4 regions of the Allorhizobium ampelinum S4 genome follow, and region 3 is predicted to be linked to each of the others. Evidence: riboswitches for the same ligand, from Rfam matches in the RefSeq annotation. Region 3 holds a riboswitch; each other region holds the start of a gene.

Region 1 (3,700 bases), 520 kb from region 3:
ATCTGCCAGGCGGCTTCGGAGCCAGCCAGCCCGCCGCCAATGATGTGAATAGGGAAATAGGTGTTGTTGTCTGTCATGGCGGCTGCTTATCACGCCTTGCCGCCGCTTCCAATCTTCAACCGATCAAATTGCACTTTGGAGATGCGAGCTTGGTTTGGAGATCCAGAAATAGAAAACGGCGCCAAAAGCGCCGTTCATACAGTCAATTTCAACTTTAAAACCGGATCCGATTAACGGAACGAACGGTTGGCAATGTGACGGATGTCGTAACGGGTGATGCCGATGTCGGACAGGGTCTGGTTGGACAGGCCGCCCAGCTCGGACAGAGTGCGGCGATAGCTAATCCAGTTTTTTGCAATGCGGATCGGGTTCATGACGTTTCCTCGAGATCTTGGTTGCTGATCCGGCGGTCTCTCCCGCCTCAGCTGTTGACATGCTTATACATCGGGGAAGGTCTTTATGGCAGTGCAATAAATGGGCGACTGCTATGCGTTTGTGCAGATTCATGGCTATTAATTGTGCTTCGGCTAAGATTTGAGCGTGATCTTGGGACGCTCAAAACACGCCTTTTTCGAGTGAAATTCTCACCGGTCCGAGGGTGTGGAATCGCCGACCTTCAGGCGCAAGACGGTCCCATAATGGCTTTGTTTAACAAGAATCCAGCGGATATTTTCTTTTGCGCAACATTCCCTGCTTTGTGGCCAGCAAAAGGCGGCATAATTCGTCAAAACGCCGTCATCACGTCTATCTCCGTTGCGGACTTATAGCGTAAGCTTGCGGCAAGCTCTGGCTTTGATGGTCCGTGCCATATCTTTGTGCGGAGTATGACCTTGCTGCGGTATTTGCGCGTTCTTGCCTTTCTATCGATCTGCATGGCGCTTGCCGGGTGCATGGCAGGACTGTTTCAATCAGATCGGAAGAAGTTCTACTATGATATTCGTGCGGTCACCGTACTGGCTGGTCCAAAAGTGCCGTTGGTTCTGGTTCAGGGTGTGGAGCGGCGTCTGTCGGCTGCCGTCGCCGCTACGGTGCGCAGCGAGGTTCTGCCACGGGTGATTCTGACGGTCAGGGTCGAGGCGATGGCGAGTGGGCTTGGGCTGGACAAGCAGCATAACGAGGCCGAGGTCAAAGTCAGTGCTGCCTCGGTTGAAACCGGTGATGTGGTCGCTCAGGGCGCGTTCAAGGTGCTGACCATTACCAATGACCAGACGCTTGGCCCTGAAAGCCTGGCGGAAGAAATTTCAGCCCGGATACGCTCGCTGTTTTCCCTGACCGCGCCAAAGCTATAGCGGGTATTGGCTCATGGCTTGCAGATTGACTTAAAGCCTCATTCTGCTAACCCTAAAGGTGGATGGTTTTCGGCCTGAAGAGATTGAGGCTGGAAAGCAAAAGGGAATGCGAAGGCGTGGACCCAGACAGGGCATGCCAAACGCAGCCGACCCCGCGACTGTAGAACAGCGAGGGTTTTCCATCCGGTTTTGACGATCCTTGCATGGCGGGCCGCGTGGTGTGGCCGGTGCGGTGAGCGGACGGACCGGAAAAGCCACTGGAGTGGCAAAGCGATCTGCCGGGGTTGGACGCCTCTTTATCTACGAATCGTCCGCCTTTTCGCTTTTGCTATGACCTCCGGGAAGGTGAGGGAAATCTGCGAACGGGTGCCGTTATGGTACCGGTTTGACGCTGTGAGCCAGGAGACCTGCCGTCCGTGACGGGCTTTACGCCCAATTGGGGGAGAGATCCCCGACGCCAGCACGGAGGTTGTCGTGGCGCAACAGATTGATCGCGGGCCTTCCAGCCTCCGCTCCACGGTCTTTTGGCCGTTTTGCAGTATGCCGCCTGCGCCTAACGGAGGCAGGTCATGATGACGCTCGTGTCATCACGCAGCATAGGTGCCGCCTTAGCTCTGCTTGTGCTGGCGGCGCTGGTTTTTGCGTTGCTGCCGTTTTCCCGTCATGCGCCTTCTGGTCCTTCTCAGCGGCCCGCTGAGCAACAATTCCACGCACCGTCCGGTTCCAATTCCACCTTTGGCGGGGCGCTGTCGCAGCCAAGGTCGGATGTGCGGACGTCTGCGCCATATGCTGCCGATGCAGCCCCATCCGCATGGCCGGGCTTCGTGCCGCGCTCCAGCGGGCTCTACACGCCGCCTACGGGTGGAAACTGACGCCATGGCAGACACAGTTTCGAAACGTGTCTTCGTTCTCGGAGGCGCGCGGTCCGGCAAGTCGCATTTTGCAGAACAGCTTTGTGCCGAGACCGGCCTGGAGCGTCATTATCTGGCAACCGGGCGGGCCTGGGACGAGGAAATGCGCGCCCGGATCGACCAGCACCAGCAGGATCGTGGTCCGCTCTGGGTGACGCATGAAGAGCCACTGGCGCTGGTGGGTCGGCTGAAGTTTATCGATGCGCCGGGCCGGGTCATCTTGGTTGACTGCCTGACGCTCTGGGTCACGAATCTGATGATGGAGGAGGGGCGCGACATGGCTGCTGAGGCGCAAGCCCTTGCGGATCTGCTGCCCCGCCTTTCCGCCTCCATCGTGCTTGTTTCCAATGAAGTCGGCCTTGGCATTGTGCCGGAAAACCGCATGGCGCGCCATTTCCGTGACCATGCCGGACGGCTTCATCAACTGATCGCGGCAAGCGCTGACGAGGTTTACTTCGTCGCGGCTGGCCTGCCCCTGAAAATGAAAGGCTGAACAATGTTGCAACAGAAAATTCCCGTCACTGTTATCACCGGTTTTCTCGGAGCGGGCAAAACGACGATCATCCGCAATATGCTGATGAATGCGGGTGGCAAGAAAATCGCGCTGATCATAAACGAGTTTGGTGATCTGGGTGTGGATGGCGAAGTGCTGAAAGGCTGCGGCGCCGAGACCTGCACCGAGGACGACATTATCGAACTGACCAATGGCTGTATCTGCTGCACGGTTGCCGATGATTTCGTGCCGACCATGCAAAAGCTGCTGGCACGGGATGTGCTGCCCGACCATATCGTCATAGAAACCTCCGGCCTTGCCTTGCCCCAGCCGCTGGTGGCCGCCTTCAACTGGCCGGATATCCGCACCCGCGTGACCGTGGATGGTGTTGTGACGGTGGTCGATAGCGCTGCTGTCGCCGCTGGCCGGTTTGCTGACGACCATGACCGGATCGACGCCCAGCGCGCCGCTGATGACAGTCTCGATCACGAAAGCCCGATCGAGGAGCTGTTCGAGGACCAATTGACCTGCGCCGATCTGATCGTGCTCAACAAGACCGACCTGCTTGATGCCGATGGTCTTGCCAAAGTGCGGAGCGATGTGACCGCCCGGATGTCCCGCAAGCCGACCCTGATCGAGGCGAAGAATGGCGATGTGCCTGTTATGGTGCTGCTTGGCATTGGAGCGGGTTCGGAAGCCGATATCGATAATCGCAAGTCCCATCACGAGCTGGAGCATGAGGCGCTGCATGCCAGCGGTGAGGACCATGACCATCATCACGACCACGACGAATTTGATAGTTTCGTCGTCGATCTGCCGCAGGTGCGCGAGCCGGACCGTTTTGTCGATGGCTTGAAGACCGTGATCGAAGCGCATGACGTGCTGCGGCTGAAAGGCTTCGTCGATGTGCCGGGCAAGCCGATGCGGCTTGTGGTGCAGGCGGTCGGCAACCGCATCGACCAATATTACGACCGGCCCTGGGCCTCCGGCGAACAGCGGGCGACGCG
Region 2 (3,700 bases), on a different replicon from region 3:
GCACGGATGGCGTGATAGGTCACCGTGTAGAAATACATGTTGGTGAAATCGATGCCCTCTTCCGATCCGTAGAAGATGCGCTCGCGTGCGAGATAGCCGTGCAGGTTCATCTGGCCAAGGCCGATCGCATGGCTGTCATCATTTCCCTTCTCGATCGATGGAACCGAAGAGATATGGCTCATGTCGGACACGGCGGTCAGCGCCCGGATCGCGGTCTCAATGGTCCTGCCGAAGTCCGAGGAATCCATCACGGCTGCGATGTTCAAGGACCCGAGATTGCAGGAGATGTCCTTACCCATGGTCTTGTAGGACAGGTCGTCATTATAAGTGCTGACGTCGCTCACCTGTAGGATTTCCGAGCAGAGATTGCTCATCGAAATGCGTCCGGCTATCGGGTTGGCGCGGTTCACCGTGTCCTCAAACATGATGTACGGATAGCCGCTCTCGAACTGGATTTCGGCGAGCACCTGGAAGAAATCACGCGCCTTGATCTTCTTCTTACGAATGCGGCTGTCGGCGACCATCTCGCGGTATTTTTCCGTGACTGAGATTTCGGAAAAAGCGACGCCGTAGACACGCTCCACGTCGTAGGGTGAGAACAGATACATATCCTCATTGTTCTTCGCCAATTCAAAGGTGATGTCGGGGATCACCACACCGAGTGACAGCGTCTTGATCCTAATCTTCTCGTCGGCGTTTTCACGCTTGGTATCGAGGAAGCGCATGATATCGGGATGATGGGCATTCAGGTAGACAGCCCCTGCCCCCTGGCGCGCACCGAGCTGGTTGGCATAGGAAAAACTGTCCTCCAGTAACTTCATCACCGGGATGACGCCCGAGGACTGGTTCTCGATCTGCTTGATCGGTGCACCAGCCTCGCGGATATTGGTCAGGGATAACGCCACCCCACCCCCACGCTTGGAAAGTTGCAATGCCGAGTTGATGCCACGGGCGATGCTTTCCATATTGTCTTCCATGCGCAGCAGGAAGCAGGAGACCAGTTCGCCGCGTTGCTTCTTGCCGGCATTGAGAAAGGTCGGCGTCGCCGGCTGGAAGCGACCGGAGATAATCTCATCGACCATGTCCCGCGCCAAAGCCTCATTGCCCTGCGCCAGCGTCAATGCCACCATGCAGATCCGGTCTTCGTAGCGCTCCAGATAGCGCTTTCCGTCGAAGGTCTTCAGCGTGTAGCTAGTGTAATATTTGAAGGCGCCGAGAAAGGTCGGAAAGCGAAACTTCTTCACATAGGCATGATCGAAAAGATCGCGGACGAAGTTGAACGCATACTGGTCCAACACCGCTTGCTCATAGTAGCCTTCGTCCACGAGGTAATCGAGCTTCTCCCGTAGATTATGGAAGAAGACGGTGTTCTGGTTGACGTGCTGCAAGAAATACTGTTTTGCCGCCAGAGCGTCCTTATCGAGTTGGATTTTACCATCCTCATCGTAGAGGTTTAACATCGCGTTCAGCGCGTGATAATCCAGCGCCTGTTCGTCCGCCTTCAAAGGGCGCTCGAAAGTTGTGACATCCAAAATCGTTCCATCCCATATTTGACATTGGCGACATCTTCGTCCGTGCCGAGCAGTTCGAACCTGTAAAGGTACGGCACTCGACATTTCTGTGAGATCACGTCGCCGGCGAGACAGAACGTCTCGCCGAAATTACTATTGCCCGCGGCGATCACGCCCCGGAGATGAGAGCGGTTGTCCGCATCATTGAGGAAGCGGATGACCTGTTTTGGAACGGCCCCTTTGCCATCGTCACCCGAATAGGTTGGGACGATTAGAACGTAAGGTTCAGTGATCGACGGATTGCCGCTCCGCGGGCTGACGGGGATACGTGACGCGCGCAAACCAAGCTTGCCGACAAAGCGATGGGTGTTTTCCGAGGCACTGGAAAAATAGACAATCAGCCCCATCGCCAGACACTTACGCCAACGCGTTGATCATGTCGGGACGAAAACCCGCCCAATGGGTATCGCCAGCGATGACGACGGGAACCTGCCGATAGCCAAGACCTTGAACCTTGGCATAGGCGTCCTCATCGACGGAAATGTCGACGATGTGGTAGTCGAGGCCCTGACGATCGAGCGCGCGGGTGGTTGCGCTGCACTGGACGCAGGCAGGTTTGCTGTAAACGGTGATGGTCATCATATCCTCGTTGGGTTTTGATTTTTGGCCGCAGAAAGGCCTCCGAAGACGTCGTTGCCGACGCTCGTTTCTAGACATTGAGTGGGAGAATGACAGCAGCTCAGACGCTCTTCAGCGACCGTCTTCGTTTAAACGCCGGACCGTTACAGGAAAAATCACGCATGCCTTCACCCCGAAGTGTTTTGACGGATTGTCGGCAAGGAAACGCTGACAAGCGACATCATATCGCTTGCCGTCACGCGACCTTCCGCGCACCCCGCCCGTGGACGTTTTCGTTTGAGGCAGGTCTCCTGGCTCGCGGGTCGTTGCATCCATCCTCGCCTTCCCGAAACATGATGTTTCAGTGGCTTTCACTGGATAAATGCTCGCCGCTTACAGTTGCGGGGGCAGCTTCGGCATTGCCCGACCATCTCTGGTCCGGCGCACCGCATTCCCGTCTTAGCTTTCGATTCGTACTGAGAATCGAAAGAACCTCGAACACTAAATATGGTATACGAGGCTGAAATTTCGTCAACAACTATACCGCCGAACGGATAGCTCTCCCCAGGAAAAATGCAGTCGCTTTTCAACCGCACGACACGATCGTTGAAACTCATGGCCGAAGGCCGCGATCTGCATGATCGTGCGCTTCAGTTGTCGTGCGATGCCGAAAAAATCGAACAGGTGCGAAAGCCGGACGGGTGGAGCCGTCGAGCACCTTGCAAATTGCGGCGTCGCTGCCGAACGGTTTGCACATAATCGCGCCAGCACTGCCGCGGTTTCGCGAACTGCATCCCAAAGTGACGATTGATCTGCGTTAGAGAGGCCAGCGTCTATTCATTCGCAAGCGGAAGGTCTTGAAAAGATATAAACTATCGAGGGGCGGATACCCTTCGTCTTTCGGACTGGGCCTGTCGGACTGGGCCTCAATCCATTGGCTGACTGGAATGAGAGGGGGTGCTATGGGCGGGGATCACGCTCGAATTCATAAAACTTCGTACTTGCGCGCCAGACGTTTGGTGCCTAAAATTGGATAATGTCTGATCATTCGTCTCAACGGTTGTCGCCGTCAAATATCCCAATGGATGCGCTAAGCGAAGTTCTACAGGACTTTCGCTTGAGTGGGGTCAATTATGGGCGCTGCGAACTGCGGCATCCGTGGAGCATCGCCTTGCCGCACCAGCAGCTGCTTCGATTCCACTTTGTCAGCCAAGGTCCATGCTGGATTCATACCGAAGCCCAAGGGTGGCAGGAATTGAATGATGGGGATCTGGTGCTACTGCCGCAAGGTATCGCACATCGGTTGGCAAGCGCGCCGGATGTTGAAGGCGACTCGCTCAAAAGCTGTCAGATAAAAAGGTTGAGCAACAAGGTTTGCGAGTTGGTGCGGGAAGGAACGGGGGCGACCAGCACTCTTTTCTGCGGTTCCATGGCTTTGAGCGCATATGCCCTTGATCCTTTGATCGCCTTGATGCCGCCAATCATCAAGGGCTGCGATGTCGCTGGCAATGACCCGGTTATTGGCCCCCTGCTGGCGGCTATGACGGCAGAGGCTTCGCAGCCTCAGATGG
Region 3 (3,700 bases):
TGGCTGGCGCTGTGCGCCCGGCGAGGTCTCAGCTATCCCCGAAGGCGAAGAGGCGGATTACCGGGCCTGCATGTTGGGCTTTCGCGATTACGTGAACAAAAACGGCTTCAAGAGCGTGGTTCTCGGCCTGTCCGGTGGCATCGATTCGGCGATTTGTGCGGCAATGGCTGTGGATGCCCTGGGGCATGAGCGGGTGCGCACCATCATGCTGCCCTATCGCTACACATCCGAGGAAAGCTTCAAGGATGCTGCCGATTGCGCCAAGGCGCTTGGCTGCCATTATGACATCGTGCCGATTTCAGAGCCGGTGGAGGGCTTCCTTGCCAGCCTCGCCGATATGTTTGAAGGCACGGAAAGCGGCATTACCGAGGAAAACCTGCAAAGCCGCACCCGTGGCACCATCCTGATGGCGGTATCGAACAAGTTCGGCTCGATGGTGGTGACGACGGGCAATAAGTCGGAAATGTCGGTGGGCTATGCGACGCTCTATGGCGACATGAACGGCGGCTTCAATCCCATCAAGGACCTCTACAAGATGCAGGTCTATGCGCTGTCTGCCTGGCGCAATGCGCATGTGCCAGTGGGTGCGTTGGGACCTGCGGGGGAGGTCATTCCGGCCAACATCATCGCCAAGGCGCCATCCGCAGAACTGCGCCCCGACCAGAAGGACCAGGACAGTCTGCCGCCCTATCCGGTGCTGGATGACATCTTGGAATGCCTGGTGGAAAAGGAAATGTCGGTGGACGAGATTTTGGGCCGTGGCCATGATATCGCCACTGTGCATCGTGTTGAACATCTGCTTTATCTGGCCGAATACAAGCGCCGCCAGTCAGCTCCGGGCGTGAAGATTACCAAGAAGAACTTTGGCCGCGACCGGCGCTATCCGATCACCAATCGGTTCCGAGATAGGTAGAGTGCTGATGCGAAGCTCTGTGGAGATCTACAACATCGAGACCCGGCAGAGCCGTATTGTCTGGCAAACGGAACGGCTGGTGGAGGCGCCGAACTGGTCGCGAGATGGCCAGTTCCTGATCTTCAATGATGACGGGTTGATGTATCGCCTGCCTCTGGTCGGGCAGTCGGTGCCGGAAAAGATCGACACCGGCTTTGCCACCCAATGCAACAATGACCACGGGCTTTCGCCGGATGGCCAATGGCTGGCGATCTGCGACAAGGTGGAGCACGGCAAAACCTGCCTCTACATCCTGCCAGCCAAAGGCGGCACGCCGATCCAGATCACCGAAAACCTGCCCTCCTACTGGCATGGCTGGTCGCCGGATGGCCAACGGGTCTGCTATTGCGGTATCCGTGACCAGGTCTTCGACATCTATACGATCTCGGTTGATGGCAGCGACGAGCAGCGCCTTACCCATGGCGAAGGCCGCAATGATGGGCCGGACTGGTCGGCGGATGGGGAATGGATTTATTTTAACTCCAGCCGCAGCGGCACGATGCAGATCTGGCGTATTCGCCCGGATGGCAGGGATGTGCAGCGCCTGACCGATGACGGGCAGGGCGACTGGTTTCCGCATCCATGCCCCAATAACCGCAAGTTGGTGTTCATTTCCTATGACGCCGATGTGTTCGACCACCCACGCGATCTCCATGTGCGCATGCGCCTGATGGACATGGACGGCGGCAATGTTGAAACCCTGTTCGAACTATTTGGCGGGCAGGGGACGATCAATGTGCCAAGCTGGTCGCCGGACGGTCAGGAATTCGCCTATGTGCGATATTTTCCGGCGACCGCCTAAGCATCGCCGCAGTCTATCATTACCAGCCCTCTGTCAGGTGCCCCCATGTTTGCGGGAGAATCGGGAATGCGGTGAAATTCCGCAACGTGCCCAACGCTGTGAGGTGGATGGTTGTTGCTTTTGCCACTGGTGAAAACCGGGAAGGTGCGGCAACCAAATGAAACCCAGTCAGAAGACCGGCCTGACATGATAGACGCCATCTGCGCGGACGGCAGGTGCGTTTTGCTTGAGCGCGATTCGCAAGGGATCGCGTAGGGCGCATTGTTGGGGACCAAACGATGCAAGACTTAGTGAACGATGCTCTGGTGTCTGCCGGAGCTTTTTCTGCCGAAGAACGCGCCGCCGTCTACCGGGCCATCATGACCCGCCGCGACGTGCGCGATGAATTTCTGCCCGACCCAATCGACAATGACACGCTCTGGCGCATCCTCACCGCCGCCCACCACGCCCCCTCCGTTGGCTTCATGCAGCCCTGGAACTTCGTGCTGGTGCGCGACGCAGCACGGCGACAAGCCGTCTGGCAAGCCTTCTCCAAGGCCAATGACGAGGCAGCACACCTGTTTAAAGGCGAAAAAGCCACGCTCTACCGCAATCTGAAGCTTGAGGGCATCTTAAAAGCCCCCCTTGGCATCTGCGTCACCTGCGATCCCGACCGCGCAGGCCCCGTGGTGCTAGGCCGAACCCACAACCCCCGTATGGACAGCTATTCCACCGTCTGCGCCATCCAAAACCTCTGGCTCGCTGCCCGCGCAGAAGGCATCGGCGTCGGCTGGGTCAGCATTTTCCACGATGCCGATTTGCGGGCTATTCTCAATATTCCAGAGCGGATTGAGATTGTGGGGTGGCTGTGCTTGGGCAAGGTGGCCGAGCTTTATGATGAGCCGGAATTGCAGGTAAAAGGCTGGCGCAAGCGGCTGGCTCTCGAAGATTTGGTGTTTGATGAGGGGTGGCAAGGTGCCGGATGACGGGCATTTTGTAATATCGAATGCGATGAGGATGTAGTGATGAACGCCCCAAGAAAGTTTGAATGAGCGCAAAACCTCTATGAATTTTGCACCCGAGATGCTCGTTTGATGGCTGTTGGCGGGCGCTTATAGACCTCCTGAAAAACTGCATTAAAGCGTCTGAGGCTTGTGAAGCCGGATTGTAGAGCGATGTCAGTGATCGGCAGGTCCGTTTCGGTGATGAGGCGTTTTGCGCGTTGCACGCGGGCTGTTTTAGCCACCTGAATAGGGCTTGCTCCAAGATGTTTCTGGAACAGGCGGGTAAGATGTCGTGCGCCGACTCCGACGCACTCGGCAAGCATTTCTACTGTTGCTTCTCGTGCATCTAGGGCTCCTTCGTCTCTTATAAGTCTGGCGGCCCTTTCCACAATCGTCGCACTTCCTTTCCAGGCAGGACAAAATGGCGCGGTTTCCGGCCGACAGCGCAAACAGGGCCTATAGCCCGCCAGTTCAGCCGCGGTTGCACTTGGCAGGAATTCGACGTTGCAGCGATAGGGAAGGCGCACGGGGCACACGCAACGGCAATACACCCCTGTGGTTCGAACGCCGATGAAAAATCGTCCGTCGAAATCAGGGTTACGTGCCAGCCACGCTTGCTCGCATATGGAAATATCCAAACTCATGGCTGGATATTATAGTAGTCTGGATACCCATAAAAGGACGGAGTCCGATTCCGGCGAGTAAGGGTCGTGAGATCGGATAGATTTACCCTGTTGCATCACGACAGGATCTTTACATGCAGAAAACCGAATCCATGGGCCTTTCAGACTGGGCTCTCCTTTTGTTTCTATCCGTTCTGTGGGGCGGTTCTTTCTTCTTTTCAAAGATTGCCCTTTCTGAACTGCCGCCGTTTACTGTCGTTTTTGCGCGTGTGGCAATTGCGGCCTTGGCTTTGTATGTCTATCTGCGGGTAACGCGACAGGCCATTCCAACAGCCACGAA
Region 4 (3,700 bases), on a different replicon from region 3:
CATGCGGGCGCATTACAGCTGGGAGCGCAGCGCCGAACAATATGCTGCTCTTTATAATGCGGTCACCCATCGCCGTACTCCGGCGCGGACCAAGCCGGCTCGGAGCCTGCATTCATGACGGACGCAACCCCGGAAACCATGCGGGGGCGTATCAACGCCCACCGCGAATTGCTGATTTCACTCCTGACAGCAAGCCTGCAAGGACCTGAGGCCTTCAAGGATTTGATCCGTAGTCTCGAACAGGAGAGCCAGCTTAGCGACGGCCAGGAAGATCCTGGCGCTGTTCCAAACCGGGCGCTTTCAGAAGCGGTTGCCAAGGCGCGAGAAACTCGCGACATTCTTCAGGCAGCCAAGGCCCGCGCGGCAGACACACGCACAGAACCGCTCTCCTGAAGCAGAAGAGCAGGCCTTCCGGATGACTAACTTTCCATCACAAGATCGAATTGCCTGGTAAAACAGCGGATAAAAGCTTGCCGCTGAGCGCCAAGCTTTTATGGTTGGCGGGTGTTTATTGTCAAAGGTGCCCCATGACCGTTTCCCCCAATACATCCGCCGCGCTTTGGTCGATTGTCGATACCAAGACGCCTGACTTTATCGCCTTGAGCGACCGGATCTGGGGCATGCCGGAAACCTGTTATATGGAAGAATCGTCCGTTGCCGAGCATGTCGCCATGCTGAAGGCGGAGGGATTTCGTGTCAGCGAACAATTGGCCGGCATACCCACAGCTGTGATGGGCGAAGCAGGGGAGGGCGGTCCTATCATAGCGTTTCTCGGCGAATATGATGCCCTGTCCGGGCTCAGCCAGGAAGCCGGCGTCGCTGAACATAAGCCGATTGCCGCAGGCGGCAACGGCCATGGCTGCGGCCACAACCTACTCGGCTCCGCGGCTCTCCTGGCCGCCGCTTCCCTGAAAGACTGGTTGAAAGAAAAGGACTTGCCTGGACGTGTGCGCTATTATGGTTGCCCAGCCGAAGAGGGTGGAGCCGCCAAGGCCTTCATGGTCAGGGCAGGGGCCTTTGAAGGCGTCGATATCGCCATCAGTTGGCATCCAAACTCCTTCGCGGGCGTGCAGCGCACCACCTCGCTTGCCAATTCCCGTGTCGATTTCACTTTCAGGGGGAGGGCGGCCCATGCCGGATCAAACCCCGATCTGGGGCGGAGCGCTCTCGATGCGGTGGAACTGATGAGTGTCGGCGTCAATTATATGCGCGAACACATGCCATCCGATTGCCGCGTACACGCCGCTATTCTCGATGCGGGTGGCATTTCACCCAATGTCGTCCAGGCCTATGCCAAGGTCCGCTATCTGATCCGCGCCCCTGAGCTACAAGGCATGAAGACCCTCGTGGAACGGGTGAAGAAAATTGGCGAGGGTGCGGCATTGATGACCGAAACCCGACTGGAAACACAGGTGATCAGCGCCGTTTCCAACGTGCTGACCAATGGTCCGCTAATGGCGGCCATGCAGGAGGCCTGGGAAGAACTCGGCCCACCACCCTTCGATGCGGCGGACCGGGCTTTCGCCGAAACAATCCGCGCCGTCTTGACGCCGGAAGAAAAGTCGGCACCCTGGCGTTTTGAAGGCCTGCCGGAGCGCGATATCCCGCTTGCCGATTTCATTCTGCCCGCCCATGACCGCACGCCGCTGCTGACCGGGTCAACCGATGTCGGCGATGTCAGCTGGGTGGTGCCAACCGTGCAGGCCGATGGGCCGACCTGCGCCATCGGCACACCGTTCCACACCTGGCAATTGGTGACGCAGGGGAAAAGCCCTCTGGCTCACAAGGGCATGGTGGCTGCGGCAAAGGTCATGGCCGCCACAGGCCGCGCCGCCTTCGAAAGCGAACAGTTACGCGAAGCGGCACGTGCTGATCTGGTCGCCCGTCGCAAGGGCCAACCCTATCAAAGTCCCTTGCCCGCCGACGCAGAACCGCCAATCGTGGAAATGGGTGGCCGTAAGTAAGAGGCCGTATCCAGGGTCACTTTCAACGGTCTGCCTCCTTAAACCGTAAAGCTTGGTCCGGATTTGTTCGGCTTGGCACCAAGCCAACCGAACAAATCCACATTCTTTAGCTTGACCCATTTTATGTAACGTTATAACAAAACCACACTATCGATATAGTTTGAAAACGGACTTGTGCGGAACCGCAACCCATGTCAGTGATAGATCCAAATGGTGCTGTGGCCTTGCAAAGAAGGCTGCGGCTGAAAAGGGAATACGGTGAGGCTTACCCAACAGGGACCGAAACCGTGGCTGCCCCCGCAACTGTGAGCGGCGAGTGGGCCTGCACGATGCCACTGGCGATAAGCCGGGAAGGCGCAGGCCAACAGCGACCCGCAAGCCAGGAGACCTGCCATTTAGATGTTCAACCGCAACGGACGGGGTGTTCCGATGGCAGCGATAAGACTTCAGGTCCGCCGAGAGGCGTGGCCATCCGTTCCTTGTTCAGACGATCCGGCCCGAGGCGCGGCACGCCTGATGTCCGGTCAACGGATGCAGGCTCCTGCATGAGCTGTGACGGTCATGGTGCCTCGCTTGAGGTGAGGGGGCTCAGCTATGGGCCAACTGGCGCGCGATCGCTGATAAAAAATATCGATTTTACGCTTACCGCTGGTGAGCGCCTGGCCATTCTCGGCCCGAATGGGGCGGGTAAGACAACTCTGCTGCGCTGCCTTTATCGTGCGGTGCGCCCGGGTGAGGGCAGGGTGCTACTGGACGGGCAGGATGTGTGGACAATCGATCCGCGGACGGTCGCCCGCCGGATCGCCGTCGTAGTCCAGGAAATGCCAGCAGATTTCCCTTTTACCGTCGAAGATATCGTCATGATGGGCCGAATTCCCTGGCAGAAACGCGCCTGGAAAAGGTCGCAAAGCACCGGAGACGACAAAGCCAGAGCGCTGCATGCCATGGATCACCTCCATGTCACCGATCTGGCGCGACGTGATTTTGCAACTTTGTCAGGCGGCGAAAAGCAACGCGTTCTCGTCGCCAGGGCGCTGGCGCAAGATCCGCAATTGCTCATTCTGGATGAGCCATCCAACCATCTCGACATTCGTAACCAGTTGGAAATTCTCGATCTGCTGCGCGGTCTCGGCATTACCATCGTGACGACGCTGCATGACATCAATCTTGCCGCAGGCTTTGCCACAAGAGCAATAATTCTGAAGGACGGGCAGATGATTGCCGAGGGCTGTCCGCGCGATGTCCTGACCGCAGACCATCTCTCCGCGGCCTTCACCGTTCAAACTCATGTCCACAGCCTGGATGGCGGCGCCACCCGCAATTTTTCCTTCGCGCTCAGTGCCTGATCCGCAACCCATTGGACCATACATGAAAAACGCTCTTCTCATTTTCACACTCTCAACCTTTCTTGCCGCAGTCAGCCTCACCGCAGCCACAGCAGAACCCGTTACCGTCAAGAGCTGTAACCGTCAGGTTACCTTTGATACAGCCCCGCAACGCGCCGTCTCCAATGACGTCAACCTGACCGAAATGATGCTGGCGCTGAAATTACAGGACCATATGGTCGGCTATACCGGGGTCTCCGGCTGGAAGACACTGGATGAGAAACTGCGCGAGGGTGTCAGCCAACTGCCGGAACTATCGCCGAAATATCCGAGCAAGGAAGTCCTGCTCAATGCCAATGCGGATTTCTATTTCGCCGGCTGGAACTATGGCATGAAGGTCGGCGGCGAGGT

Evidence for each region. Region 3 has a riboswitch for cobalamin ahead of bluB (5,6-dimethylbenzimidazole synthase). Riboswitches for the same ligand answer to the same signal wherever they lie in the genome.
Region 1: linked by a shared signal. The riboswitch ahead of AVI_RS10420 (hypothetical protein) and the one ahead of bluB (5,6-dimethylbenzimidazole synthase) in region 3 are both predicted to bind cobalamin.
Region 2: linked by a shared signal. The riboswitch ahead of nrdH (glutaredoxin-like protein NrdH) and the one ahead of bluB (5,6-dimethylbenzimidazole synthase) in region 3 are both predicted to bind cobalamin.
Region 4: linked by a shared signal. The riboswitch ahead of AVI_RS17485 (ABC transporter ATP-binding protein) and the one ahead of bluB (5,6-dimethylbenzimidazole synthase) in region 3 are both predicted to bind cobalamin.

What each region holds. Positions count from the first base shown of each region.
Region 1 covers NC_011989.1:2,190,919-2,194,618, reverse strand. The annotation lists gene trmFO (methylenetetrahydrofolate--tRNA-(uracil(54)-C(5))-methyltransferase (FADH(2)-oxidizing) TrmFO) at 1-77, opposite strand, end outside; gene AVI_RS29565 (DUF1127 domain-containing protein) at 231-374, opposite strand; gene AVI_RS10425 (hypothetical protein) at 825-1,289, shown strand; cobalamin riboswitch at 1,336-1,718, shown strand; gene AVI_RS10420 (hypothetical protein) at 1,859-2,161, shown strand; gene cobU (bifunctional adenosylcobinamide kinase/adenosylcobinamide-phosphate guanylyltransferase) at 2,166-2,693, shown strand; gene cobW (cobalamin biosynthesis protein CobW) at 2,697-3,700, shown strand, end outside.
Region 2 covers NC_011981.1:358,456-362,155, reverse strand. The annotation lists gene nrdE (class 1b ribonucleoside-diphosphate reductase subunit alpha) at 1-1,505, opposite strand, end outside; gene nrdI (class Ib ribonucleoside-diphosphate reductase assembly flavoprotein NrdI) at 1,502-1,918, opposite strand; gene nrdH (glutaredoxin-like protein NrdH) at 1,929-2,150, opposite strand; cobalamin riboswitch at 2,414-2,641, opposite strand; partial or broken gene AVI_RS31645 (LysR family transcriptional regulator) at 2,709-2,947, shown strand; gene AVI_RS27265 (AraC family transcriptional regulator) at 3,166-3,700, shown strand, end outside.
Region 3 covers NC_011989.1:1,675,350-1,679,049, forward strand. The annotation lists gene AVI_RS07975 (NAD+ synthase) at 1-913, shown strand, start outside; gene AVI_RS07980 (TolB family protein) at 921-1,754, shown strand; cobalamin riboswitch at 1,773-1,953, shown strand; gene bluB (5,6-dimethylbenzimidazole synthase) at 2,033-2,719, shown strand; gene AVI_RS29540 (bifunctional transcriptional activator/DNA repair enzyme AdaA) at 2,797-3,381, opposite strand; gene AVI_RS07990 (DMT family transporter) at 3,495-3,700, shown strand, end outside.
Region 4 covers NC_011988.1:17,465-21,164, reverse strand. The annotation lists gene glgA (glycogen synthase GlgA) at 1-118, shown strand, start outside; gene AVI_RS17495 (hypothetical protein) at 115-393, shown strand; gene AVI_RS17490 (amidohydrolase) at 528-1,964, shown strand; cobalamin riboswitch at 2,159-2,374, shown strand; gene AVI_RS17485 (ABC transporter ATP-binding protein) at 2,510-3,310, shown strand; gene AVI_RS17480 (ABC transporter substrate-binding protein) at 3,333-3,700, shown strand, end outside.